3 regions of the Paenibacillus sp. 7516 genome follow, and region 3 is predicted to be linked to each of the others. Evidence: riboswitches for the same ligand, from Rfam matches in the RefSeq annotation. Region 3 holds a riboswitch; each other region holds the start of a gene.
The links. Region 3 has a riboswitch for cyclic di-AMP ahead of CHI14_RS08385 (C40 family peptidase). Riboswitches for the same ligand answer to the same signal wherever they lie in the genome.

Region 1 (4,488 bases), on a different contig from region 3:
AGTGCAATTCGCTTCAAGATTCGCTGGTTGATGGCTGATCCGCCGGTCTCTATGGTGTCTGCCTCAACAGCCCGCCGGATGGCGACGGTATCGTCGCGTCCTTCTACCACAATGACTTCTTTTATCATGTTCCATTTCTTCCTTTCTAACGCAAAAAGAAGAGGAATATCCTCTTCTCTGCCAAACGGCGGCGAGCCTGTTCAGACTCCACCGCCGCATATTCCGCATGATTCATTCATGCAACTATTTTATAGCATTCCCATTTCAAAGTAAAACGATTTTAGTTCGCTTCCGGCTTAACTGGACCGATCACATATACCGTCTTGCCTTTCTTACGTCCGAAATTCAGGGCATGCTTTACACTGTCATAATATACATCGATTTTGTTGCCTTTAATGGCACCGCCGGTATCTTCCGCACGACGGAAGCCGAGTCCCTCAATGTACACCCACCAGCCGATCGGAATCACTTTTGGATCGACCGCAATGGTCCGTCCTTCGGTTACCCGGGTACCGGAAGCTGTTTTTGTACCAATGCCAGGCTCTTCAGAAGAGTACGCAGTCATCGATACATTTTTAAGTACTTTGGAATATTTAAAAGAAGTGCCTGAGACGGTAATCACTTTGCTGCCTGATGCAGCGGTTTTCTTCGAGTTCGTTGTCGTTTCTTTCTTTGCTGTGGAGGTTTGGGCCGATACCGTCTGAATCTCCGGCTGCTTCACAACAGGTTTTGCTTTGGTTCCGACAGCAATAACTTTATCGACACGGTTGGTCGATACCGATTTGCCCACCATCTTTTTGGAGACTAATTCTCCATCCTGAAACACCTTTTCGATATGCTGTACAAGTGTACCTTCTTTGCCGTTTACGATGACGCGATTGTCACCTTTGTACAAGCTAGGGTCAGCCGTTTTGATTACTTTGTACGCAATCGGCTGTTCCACTTCCACTGTACGCTTTGTTACACGCACTACGCGAATTTTCATATCTGCCTTGATTGGTGTTGCGAGCGCAGGATAAACCTTATCCTCACTGGCAACTTCAATTCCAGATTTCTGAATTGCATCTTCTACCGATGAATCGGTTGTATACAGAGTCTTGGTGTCTCCGTCTGCCGTAATGTTGACTGGAACGGCCCGCTCAATAACAATGCGGTCTCCATCTGCGATTGCCCCGTTCAAAGGCATGGATACCTCATCATGGGGGCTGACTGTGATTGATTGCTCCTCCAGCATTTCTTGAAGCATTCCTGTACGAGTCTCTACCGCTTGAGCTTTGCCATCAATAACCAGCGAAATTTGTTTCCCGGCTTGACCGTAAACGACTAACAAGATCATGATTGTAAGCGCGATTGAGAAAATAGCGATCAGTGCCATTTGACGCATGTTCTCATGCTTCCACCGCAACGCGTAAGACTTACTGGATGATCGTGACTCATGGGTCTCTTCTGGTTGGAATGTGCCCACTTCTCCGTCCTCCTTCATAGCCTCGCCGTCTAAAGTTAATGCATGATGTCTTTGACGCGACTATACCAAATTTTCTACAGAACTGACCGTTATCTCAATGACCGGTTCTGCACCATGAACCACTCTTCGCAACATGATGTCACCACCTGAATTCTTACCGTATGATGACCTTATTTCTTTTATTCAAAAACAAAAAAGCCAAAGAAAGAGTGTCAGAGGAACTCTTTCGTGGCTTCCGAATGATTTTGAATATCGGAAATTCATGCACGAGGTTGCCTCTCTTTTTCCGCTTGCGAGGTTAGCTGTCGGGTTCGGGCGAAAGAGAGCCGCCCTATCTCCGGTCACCCGCTCATGGCGGATGCCCTTGAATTCACCCCGAGACCCAAAGAAGAAATCAAATAGCGCTTCGCAAATGCATCCGCTGCTTTTGGGTCAGCGAACGATGCGCATCAGCTGCTTACACTGATGTTTAAGCCCTATTGGTTCCCCCGCTCTCCGTTAACGGAGACTCAGCGAGATCGGTTCATGAAAAGTATTGTTGTGTCATCGGAAAGTGTCCCTTTGTTCATCCCCCGAACATCTGTCCAATTTTCCGCACAACAATTCACTGAAAAGATGATATCCTGTTTCGATGCATGTTGTAAAGCGTTGTTCAAGTACGTTTTTCTAAATATTTGGTTAAAATATTGTAATATTCTTCATTTATTTGGATCAAAAAGCAAATTCGCTCCGTCTACCTCTCTTTTTCACCGCATTTGCTTCGTTTTTTAACGAATACCAAATCGTTCCATGGCATTTTTGGTTGTTATTGCAGCAATTTCCTCTACCGAAATGCCTTTAATTTCCGCAGCTGCTTCTGCAACCAGACGTACATGCGCTGTTTCATTTCGTTTTCCACGATAAGGATGTGGTGTAAGATATGGGGAGTCGGTTTCGATGAAAAATCGGTCCATTGGCACCTTCGCCAGTACCTCTTTCGGCTGCTTGGCGTTTTTGAACGTAATTGGTCCACCGAAGGATAGATGGAACCCTAGATCCAGACAGAGTTTTGCCGTTTCCCAGCTTCCTGAGAAAGAGTGCATCACACCCCCGACTTCGCCAGCTTTCTCTTCACGCAAAATTTTGACAATATCCTCATGAGCATCGCGATTATGAATGACAATAGGCATGTTAAGTTCACGAGCCAGTCCGATCTGTTGTCTTAATACACGATGCTGCACATCCTTGGGTGAAGTGTCCCAATAATAATCCAGGCCAATCTCGCCTATGGCAACGACTTTTTCATGTTTGCACAGAGATGCAATCCACTCGAGATCGCCCTCCTGCATCGTAATGGCATCCTGAGGATGCCAGCCTACAGCAGCATATATAAAATCATACGTTTCGGCAAGCTTCATCGTGGATGGAATGGTCTCCCGGTTGAAACCGACATTGATCATACGGCCAACCCCGGCGTCTACAGCACGTTGAATCATCTCCTCGCGGTCCTCGTCGAATTGCGGTGCGTCCAGGTGTGTATGTGTGTCGAATAACATCATTTGTATTTCTCCCTTCCTGTCGAATAACTGTTTTCTATCCCAATCAAAATCCTATAAAATGCACCCATTTTATCATCATCATTGATTTTTCAGAGTACAACATGTGGAATTACCAAATTCAATTTCTACTATATATAGGAGCCCTTATGATCTCAATTTGTTCAAAAAAAGTGTACATTACAAAATTATGTCGATCTACATATACTCTCCATTAAAGCAGATTACTGTATCATGATAATATCTCGAAGTAGAAACTCTTTCTGTCATAGCTAATTTGTAAATATTTTACTCCCCACGGCTCAATTCATGATCATGAGAAGTATGGGCGAATATGAGAGGGCAGCTCGTGAATGATGGCGTCCACCTTGTCTTGCGGATAGTACAGATTGTGCTTACCACGATGTATTCCGCTGATTGAACGGACGATGTCCGAAACCTCGGACAATTCATGCAACTTGTCCTGTCTATCCAGCAGCAGAATCTGTTTGTCTGTCGATTCATCCGGACGAAAAACATCATACGGAAGATCCGTCGGAAAATCAATTTCCAGATCATATTCGGGATGAAGACCTGCATTGGCAAAGGCAACCTGAATTTCTTCAATCGTTTCCACATCGATCTGTTCAACCTCTACATACTTATACAACCTGCGATCCATAAAACGTTCGCATAACTCGCTCAGAACAGAATCGTTCTCTTTACGCCACTGCATGAATGTGGTCTGTATCAAAGCCTCATCCAATTGCAGATATTCCTCAACAGAGAGCACTCCTGCAAACAGCTGCGGCAATGGCTCCAGCATGAAACGAAATTGGAACCCCTGCTTTACCAGCTCTTTTGCACGCTTAAATATTTGTCTCAGGATAATTTCGGAGCTTCGGGTAACCGGATGAAAGTAAATTTGCCAGTACATCTGGTAACGTGACATCAAATAGTCTTCCACGGCATGCATACCGGATTCCTTGACTACAATTCTCCCGTGATAAGGACGAAGCATTCGCAGGATGCGATCAAGGTCGATAGTTCCGTAGTTTACACCTGTAAAGTATGCATCCCGAAGTAAATAGTCCATCCGGTCTGCATCAAGCGGGCTAGTGACCAAATTCACGACGATTGGCTTTTCATATGTTTTCTGAATAACAGATGCCACCTTCTCCGGGAAATCGGGAGCATACCGTCTCAGGATCGCCCCCACTTCGGTATCCCCAAGGATAATTTGGCACGTCCAGTCCTCATGGTTCATGTCGAAGGCTTCTTCAATGGAATGGGAGAATGGCCCGTGTCCCAAGTCATGCAATAATGCAGCGCAGAGAGCAACGGATTTTTCTTCCTTAGGCCAATCGGAGTAGTGACTTCTTTCAAATTGAGAGATAATCTTCCGTGTAATTTCGTAAACGCCCAATGAGTGTGAAAACCGGCTGTGTTCAGCACCATGAAAAGTCAGATAGGATGTTCCCAACTGACGGATCCGTCGTAAGCGCTGAA
Region 2 (4,488 bases), on a different contig from region 3:
ATCGAGGTAGTGGTTGATCCAGGCGTGAACAGTAGAGAGGCAGCCTACAGACTCGTATTTGGCAAGGGTGTGTTCGAGCTGGCTGAATTCAATCCAGGGGTGGAGAGCCCGGGCCAGCTTGATCAGTCTTTTGCCCATGGCAGCGGCTTGCTCCCTTTGATCAGAAGGAGTCCGCTGAACGTGAACCAACTTGTCAATGAGAGCTGTTCGCCATGTGTCGTTATGATCCGTTGCGCTGTAGATACCCTTAATCGCCATGCCCTCAAGTCGAACAATACTGGGATGCAGCTGGCAGCGCATGAAGGATTCCAGATCATCGGCATTTCGGATGCTGCCTTCAGCGATGTGTACATCCATACCAAACGAATGGGTAAAACCTCCGACATGAATGGAGGAATCAAGCAGTTTGACATAATCGAGCAGCTTATTCCCACGGTTCACGGTCTTTCGCCTCCTACGTTCGTGAAATGTTATTTTATATAACATTAGTATTGATATCTGAATCCTTTTATGTTTAAAATCCGAATTATATGATATATATAATCACATAAACATCCGTATTTTGTCAATGATTTCTTATTTTAAGTTTTGTTTATACTTTAATGTTATATTATGTGACCTATTTTGGTTAAAAGTTCAAAAAATAATGTTAAGTATATGATATATTTTCTTATGAAGAGCCAAAATTAAAATGAAGATGTATAAAAGAATTGAAATTTAATGTATGCAGCAGTTAAAAGATCATGACGATAAAAACCGATATTTGGAGGAAAAACACAGGTTCAAAAGTAGTTTTTATAAAAGTGCTTTACTTTTATAATGTAATCCTGTATAATCATTTTTGTTGCCGATTATTTACGACATGCGGTCGTGGTGGAATGGCAGACACGCTATCTTGAGGGGGTAGTGGGCGTATGCCCGTGGAGGTTCGAGTCCTCTCGACCGCATCATATTGTACGACAAAAAGAGGTTTTCCGTATATGGAAAACCTCTTTTTTGCGTTTGGAACAACATAAAAAAGGCCATTCACAGAGAACCGGACTTTCTCTGGTTCCATGTTGATTATGGCCTCTCCATGTTAATCTATTTCAGCAGTTTCTCAATATCAGCCTCAATTTGGTCAGGAGTCGTTTTTGGAGCATAACGCTTCACGACACGTCCGTTCTGATCGACAAGGAATTTGGTGAAGTTCCACTTGATGGCTTTGGATCCGAGCAGTCCAGGTGCCTCTGTTGTCAGGTGTTGGAATAGAGGGTGAGCGCTTGAACCATTGACATCAATTTTCTCAAACATAGGAAAGCTTACACCGTAGTTCATCTGGCAGAACTCAGCAATATCGTCGGAAGATCCTTTTTCCTGAGCAAATTGGTTACTTGGGAAGCCTAGTACTTCAAATTGCCGGTCTTTGAATTTGTTATAGAGTTCCTGTAGGCCTTCAAATTGCGGGGTCAGACCACATTTGCTCGCCGTATTTACAATCAGCAGCACCTTGTTGCGATAATCGGACATCTCGACTTCCTGGCCCCGAAGGGTATTGACTTTGTAGTCATAAACGGACATGATCTGTCGCCTCCATATCGTATGATGGGTTAATGATTCCTATAGCTATATTATATTGCTTACAATTAGATAATGCAAAATTAATCATACAAAATATCTATTCTTACTAACAGAAATCCTAAATTACAGACGTTTTTCATAAGGACGAGAATTAGCGAGCTTCATAGAGATGGATGGAGAATAGATTGGTTGTAAGCGATATCATTGATATGTAATGCCTTAAATTCGTCCATTCGGTGATCTGACCGGACTTTACACTAACATGTCGCGGGTGTATGATTCATATCGTAATTTCTAATTCAATTAAACTTAACATGAACAACGAAACAAACGATAATATCGCTCTGGTCAATATATGAAACAGGAACGATGTTTTAATCGCTGAGTTTCCATTCATTCATGGGTGGGAAACGGGGGAACCAATCGGAATGGCTGTCATTGCAGCTAATCCATGGGGTGAATTTTTCGGTGCAAGCCGGAAATAGGGCGACTCTCGCGCCCGAATCCGTCAGCTAACCTCGTAAGCGTTAAAGGGAGAGGCAACAAGCCGTACGCATATTCATGGCGTTTTCGTCATGGGTTATTCAAGAAGCGTTCGGGAGGCCTTGGTCCCCCACGCTTCTTTTTTGTTGTCTTTTCACGCCAAGGGAGGAACGAATGATGGATAATGAGATGATTTTAGTAACAGCACCGAATGAAGCAGGCCGCAAGTTTATCAAGCTGCTGATGTACAAAAAAATGCCGTTTGCCGTTCTGACCAATAGTGCAGGAGAAGAACGGAAGCTCCGCAGAATCGGAGTGGAGAACGTCATTCGCATGAATACAGCTGAAGCTCAGAAGTGGTTTCTACCGCAGTCGAGCGTAGGCAATGTTTTTATCTTCGAGAACAGTCTGAACCTGACCTGCCGCTATTTGCAGATCTGCCGTTCCTGGACCTCCAAATCACTATGTGTGATTACGGAACAGAGTCACCCCAAAGGCATTTACCGAGGGATGGGAGCTGACCGCATTGTGTATTCCCTTAATGGAGAAGTTGGCTTCTTGCTTAATGGTTAATGTGATAGCTGCCGATTGATCCGGTGTTAGGTGCCTGTTATAATTGAACTTGTGGAAAAACGGAATTCTGAGGAGACTCATGCATGATGGTGGGTCTTCTTTTTTATTTGAGCATTAATGTACATTGCTGATTTATAGAGATTGCGTTCATGGCTAACAAGGAGGAATAGGCGTGCCGGATGTACGGGGGTTAAAATGGTTGTTCTTTGATGTAGGAGATACGCTGGTGGACGAATGGGAGCCGGTAGATGATATTATAGGGCAGTTTGTAAAAGAAGCCTGCTTGCTTGGATATCCGGTGAAAATAGAGGAAGTGCGAGAGATATTTGCCTCCTGTTACCGAAATTATGAGCAGTGGCCCATGAGGGTAGCCATTCGAACGCTGATCAGCGATGAACGTCATAGGGAGCAGATCCAGGAGAAGTTGAAGTTCCGGAAGGAACTGGAGAAACCCTTCGCTTCTGCTGACGCGGTGTTGAAGGAATTGTCATTCCATTATCGAATCGGGATCATCGCCAATCAGAGTCCAGGGACAGCTGAGCGCCTGGAGAGCTACGGTCTGCGGAGGTACGTGGATGTACTGGCTTGCTCGGCAGAAGAAGGTGTATCGAAGCCGGATCCGGAACTCTATGCTGTGGCTTTGAAGCAGGCGGGATGTGAACCCGGGGAAGCAGTCATGATTGGGGATCGGATTGATAACGATATCATTCCTGCCAAGAAGCTGGGGATGCGAACGATTCGGATTTTGCAGGGCTATGGTCGATTTCAGCCTGAGCTGGAGGGCCAAGAGCATGCAGACTGGACGATCGAAGCCTTGGAGCAGCTTATTCCACTGCTTGTGCCTTCTGAAGGTTAGTGGATGAAATTAAAAAGAGATGACTTTCGCGTCATTAAATAAAGGACAAGGCAAGTGTACGGCAAACTAAAAGGCTGATCCCCTCAAGTATATTCTTGATAAGGGATCAGCCTTTTTTTAATGAATCTATGGGCAAGAATAAAACTGTTTACCGCATATTCAGATTAAAACAGCATGATGGTCTGGATAATCAGATAAACGTTCAGAACCACAATTACGGCAGCGATGATCCAAGAGACGATTTTGAGCCACAATTTGTTGGCGAATGCGCCCATGCTTTTCTTGTCACTCGTAAACATCACAAGTGGAATAACGGCAAAAGGCAGCTGCAACGATAGAATAACCTGGCTCAAAATCAGCAATTCTTCCGTTCCGTGTTCTCCGGCGATAGCCGTCACAATGACGGCAGGGATGATGGCAATTAATCGGGTCACGAGCCGGCGAAGCCAAGCCGGAATCCGAATGTTCAGGAAACCTTCCATGACAATCTGCCCGGACAGTGTACCTGTAAGCGTAGAGTTCTGACCTGAGGCCAGCAGAGCGACACCAAACAGGATACTTGCAATGGTTGTGCCCAGCAGAGGTGTGAGCAAGTGATAAGCATCGGCAATCTCAGCGACCTGTGTCATGCCTGCACTGTGAAATACAGCGGCTGACACAATGAGTATGGCGGCGTTGATAAACAGGGCCAGGGTTAAAGCGATAGTTGAATCCATAGTGGAGTAACGAATGGCTTCTCTTTTCCCCTGAGTTGTCTGTTCGATCTGCCGGGTCTGCACGATGGATGAATGCAAGTACAGATTGTGCGGCATAACCGTTGCTCCAATGATTCCGATGGCAATATATAGCATCGCAGGATTCTGTAGTATCTCGGCACTTGGTACAAAGCCTGTGAGTACCCCGCCCATATCCGGTTTGGCAAGAAATAGGTCAATCCCGAAGCAGAGGGCGATGGTTGCCATCAGCACGATGACCAGTGTTTCCAGGGCGCGGAAGCCTTTATTTTGCAGCAAAAG
Region 3 (4,488 bases):
TGCCTGGTCAGAGTTGCTGACCATTGTAGGCTTGTGTGAAGAGTTGTCCTTCGCTTGGAAAGAACAATTTACACCACATCAAGTGGAGTACCTTGAAGAACGTGTGATGTCCGCCAAAGTGCTTGATTTTTGGTTCGAGAAGAACGACAGCAAAGAGCACGCGCAGCGGTAACTTTCAGTCGGGATATTTTTCGAATGACATAACAGTCCAATACAGTCACGTGAGACCTAAATGACTCTTCATTTAGGTCTCTTTTTGTAAACTATTTTGGAATATAGGAGCCATAGACATGATAAGTGATGCAGAATTGGATGCACTGCGTTTATCGGGTGAAAAAGTAAGAGTGGTACGGGATGGTCTGGAATCGAACGATGTGACCGGGATTGTCGTTGCATGGGATGGGGAACAGGTACTTATCCGTCGTCAGAACAGACGTGTGGTCAAGCTGGACCGCAGCTATCGCTATCAGCTCTTTAGCGAGCCGCGCCAAAGTCCGGCTGATGAATAGAGTCCACTCTGGAGACGGATGCATGGAATTACCATGGTTGGTTTGGCATAATTCCGCCGCTCGGGAGAGAAGATAGGTACAGCGAGAATTCGTAAACTTATCAGCCGAGAGGATGTGCGGGTAGCCATGACATTGATGAATGATAAGGTACATGCCTACAAGGATCAGATTGGAGAATTAAGTGATGTGTTGCCTGGCGTAGTCAAAGCGTATCACGATTTTACGGGTGAATGCTTTCAGTCAGGTGCCATCGATGCCAAAACCAAGCAGCTGATTGCCCTCGGCATCGGATTGTTTGCTAATAACGAAGTATGTACGTTTTACCACGTAGAAGAGGCCCGTGCGAAGGGAGCAACCGATCAGGAGATTATGGAGACGGTTGCGGTAGCCGGAGCGGTTGGCGGCGGTCACGCGCTGTCTCAAGGTGCAATGCGTGTGCAAAAAGCATTGCACTAGGTTCGTTCGGTAGTTGAGTTTAAATAATAAGACAGCAAAACAGGCTCTGGAATGATCCAGAGCCTGTTTTGCTGTCTAACTTATATTTTTCCAAGCATCTTGTTATACATAAACTGTCCGGTCACCCGGCGCGCTGTTACATAGCGGTCACTGAAATAGGGATTCGACATTTTGGTGATGCTGACACCTTTACTGCTGGAAGCATGAGCGAATTGTCCGCCCCCGATGTATACGCCTGTATGCGAAATGCCACTGCCTGAAGTGTTGAAGAATACCATATCACCTGTGCGCAGATTGGCTTTGGATACCGGAGTACCTGCCTTGGCTTGCTGCTGTGAAGTACGTGGCAATTCAATGCTATATTTTTGGAAGATATATCTCATAAATCCAGAGCAATCAAACCCGGCCAGCGTTGTGCCGCCCCACTTGTAAGGTATTCCATTCATGTTGTTAACGACGGTGTTGATACTGCTCGCCTCAGTGCTTGCTGCACCAGATGTAAATAGAACGGCTGCGCCAAAAATAGAAATGATCAGTTTTTTCAAAATGAATGTTCTCCCTTCGATGCCTACGGAGTTAGCTAAGGGTTCGGTAGAAGGTTCCCTATATTTCCTATGTATAAGAATAATTCACCCAAAATGGTTCCCCCGTTTTCAAACATGAAACTCGGCAAATGAATAATTAATATTTTGTAACCTTTTGAAACTATATTGCATAAATGCGTAATTGTCAAACCTTTCTTCCTTCTGCAATGTTAACGGAATTCAAGACTTTTTGTGGAAAGTTGTAGTTCTCCATGTTTATTTATGATGACAAAAACGTAATTTGTGTTTCATCGGCACATAAATTGGACAAATAAGTAAATTGGAGTCGAAGAGGATAGTAAGGTTCATTCTCAACAGAAAAAGTCAGGTCTCGACCAGATTTTATAAGTTTCGGTTATCGTAGGTCTAATAATTTTCAATTTAATTGTTGACACCTTAAATTTCACATGATATATTATTTCTTGTCGCCGCGATAGATTATCTCGGAGATATGCCATATGCGGTCGTGGCGGAATTGGCAGACGCGCACGGTTCAGGTCCGTGTGGGCTAACCCCCCGTGGAGGTTCGAGTCCTCTCGACCGCATCAATTCATACATGAGGTTTCTGATCTGCTTTTTCTGGCAGATTGGGAACCTTTTTGTTTTTTTATACATTAGAGATGCTGCTGTTCATCAAATGAGAAAAACAAAATAGCTGTATGCAAGTCGAGCTTCTGTTTGGAGCGCCGGCTGAAAAAGGATTTTGTTGAACAACAGGCACTTCTTCAGGTCCCATTGCCTCTTGGCAAAAAGCACCTCGAATAACCCCAAGATTTCCAAGACAGAATGTACATAAATGGGGTGAATTGTCTATGAGGAAAAAAGGGATTCGGATATTACCTTGGATCTTGTTATTGGCCATGCTTATCGGATGTCAGAGCTCGAAACCTAAAGAACAGGATTTGATGCGGATAAATTCCGCTAATGGTAACAATGCGAAAAAAGTCATTTTCCTGATGGTGGACTCTTTAATGTATCAGGCGATCGACGAAGGAATCGGCAAGCAGGATCTTCCTGCCTTACAATTCCTGATCAAACACGGGCAATATTATAAAAACCTGGTCAGTTCTTTTCCCACGATGTCCGTCACGATTGACAGCTCCTTGCTTACCGGTGCATATTCGGACCTTCACCGTGTGCCGGGTTTGACTTGGTATTCTGCGGACAACAAAAAAATGATCATGTACGGAACTGGCCCGACGGAAGTGCTCAAACAAGGAGTGCATCCGGTAGTGACGGATGCTCTAATTCATTTAAACGGGAGTCATTTGAACAGAAATTTACCTACGATCTATGAGGATCTTGCCCGGCAAGGATTAAAGTCGGGTTCAATCAATGGCCTGATATATAGGGGGATGTCCGCTCAAAAGCTGTCGATACCTCAATGGATTCAGGCAGCTGCTTCTTTACCCAAAGAGATTGATGTGAAAGGGCCGGATTTACTGTCCCTGGGTGCCTTGTCTAATCCGTTTCAAGGGATTAAAGACTTGCCGGATGGTCTAACGAAGCGAATGGGGATTCATAATGAATTTGCGATTGAAGCCTTAAAATATTTAATTCAATCCAATAAATTACCGGATTTTTTGTTTGTCTATTTACCGGATTTAGATCGGGAGTTACATAAGAAAGGCCCTACGGGACTTCGTGGAGTGAAGGAGTTAGATCAGCAGCTTCAATCCGTACTGCAAACATTCGGTTCTCCGGAAAAAGCTTTGCAAAATGCCATCTTTATCATTGCGGGTGACAGTGGAATGACCCGTATTCTGCCTGAAGATCAGAATGCGGTCATTGATCTGCCCTCTTTGCTTGGAGATGCCAATATTATGCGTCCGGGTGATGCTGTATCGAAGGAGACTGAACTCATTCTTGCCGTCAATGAAACAATGGCCTATATATATTCATTGAAGGCGGACCGTTCCCTTAGAGATACAGCAAACCTGCTAAAGGATGATCCACGCATTGACTTTATTTCCTGGAAAGAAAATGAGTGGAATTACGCAGTTCAGGGATCCACAGGCAAACAGCTCCGATTTAAATCAGGAGGTAACCTGACCGATTCATACAACCAATCATGGACGGTCGAACAGGATGAAGAGGTACTGGACTTAAGCACAAACAAGATTAAACATACATTGAAATACGATGAGTATCCGGATGTCCTGAAACGCTTGTCAAGCTCGCTCCGTTCACACCAAGGTGAATTTTTGGTTGTCACGGCCAAACCGGGCTATGAATTTACCAGCGGCAGTTCACCAACGCACAAGGGCGGAGGAGGCCACGGATCAATTCGTAAACAGGAATCACTTGTTCCCTTGATTATCAGCGGAACAGACCAAAAGCCTGAGTATTTACGAATCGTGGATTTAAAAGATTATTTGCTTAACCTTTTGACCCAAAAGACTCAAAGAAAACCAATAGTGCATTGATAAATAAACAGCTGGAGTAGCTCGTTCAACGTATTCAGCTTGGTCGCACCGATACGAGGCAAGAGAAGCCACCTTGATATGCTCTTTAACTTCGAATTGCTGTTGTCTGATCGTATCTTTTGATTATGAGACCATCGGTATAGTTTATACCGGTGGTTTTTTGCGTTGATTAATACTCTGTACGTCAGAACATTTTTCGAATAGATGACATCAACTTCCGCCAGTCCATATTGCTTCATTTGCGGCATCGGTTAATCCCCTAGGGCAGCCACTCCAACTTTCTTTAGGATATAGACCCAGTGCTATTTGGAGAAATGCCTGTTCTATGGCTGTTGTACCCCCGCTTTCATGGTGAAATGTACGCAAAATTCCGAATTGTACCTATCCTGAGCATAATACATCCACTATTCTTTTCACGTAAGGAAAGCGCTATCATTATTGGTTTGAATTCACTATTTCAGAGGGGGTAGGGATGATTTGAAGCGAATGGGTAATCGGATGGCGATGGTTTTT

Region 1: linked by a shared signal. The riboswitch ahead of CHI14_RS28305 (3D domain-containing protein) and the one ahead of CHI14_RS08385 (C40 family peptidase) in region 3 are both predicted to bind cyclic di-AMP.
Region 2: linked by a shared signal. The riboswitch ahead of CHI14_RS14265 (hypothetical protein) and the one ahead of CHI14_RS08385 (C40 family peptidase) in region 3 are both predicted to bind cyclic di-AMP.

Annotation. Positions count from the first base shown of each region.
Region 1 covers NZ_NPBI01000046.1:12,636-17,123, reverse strand. The annotation lists gene rnmV (ribonuclease M5) at 1-128, opposite strand, end outside; gene CHI14_RS28305 (3D domain-containing protein) at 281-1,465, opposite strand; cyclic di-AMP (ydaO/yuaA leader) riboswitch at 1,737-1,990, opposite strand; gene CHI14_RS28300 (TatD family hydrolase) at 2,233-3,003, opposite strand; gene CHI14_RS28295 (HD domain-containing protein) at 3,314-4,488, opposite strand, start outside.
Region 2 covers NZ_NPBI01000013.1:17,259-21,746, forward strand. The annotation lists gene CHI14_RS14250 (urease accessory protein UreF) at 1-441, opposite strand, end outside; tRNA gene CHI14_RS14255 (tRNA-Leu) at 865-947, shown strand; gene CHI14_RS14260 (glutathione peroxidase) at 1,084-1,560, opposite strand; cyclic di-AMP (ydaO/yuaA leader) riboswitch at 1,930-2,102, shown strand; gene CHI14_RS14265 (hypothetical protein) at 2,221-2,616, shown strand; gene CHI14_RS14270 (HAD family hydrolase) at 2,789-3,472, shown strand; gene CHI14_RS14275 (Nramp family divalent metal transporter) at 3,637-4,488, opposite strand, start outside.
Region 3 covers NZ_NPBI01000007.1:241,804-246,291, reverse strand. The annotation lists gene CHI14_RS08400 (hypothetical protein) at 1-172, shown strand, start outside; gene CHI14_RS08395 (hypothetical protein) at 291-509, shown strand; gene CHI14_RS08390 (carboxymuconolactone decarboxylase family protein) at 636-965, shown strand; gene CHI14_RS08385 (C40 family peptidase) at 1,046-1,510, opposite strand; cyclic di-AMP (ydaO/yuaA leader) riboswitch at 1,516-1,647, opposite strand; tRNA gene CHI14_RS08380 (tRNA-Leu) at 2,010-2,094, shown strand; gene CHI14_RS08375 (alkaline phosphatase family protein) at 2,410-3,975, shown strand; gene CHI14_RS08365 (X2-like carbohydrate binding domain-containing protein) at 4,462-4,488, shown strand, end outside.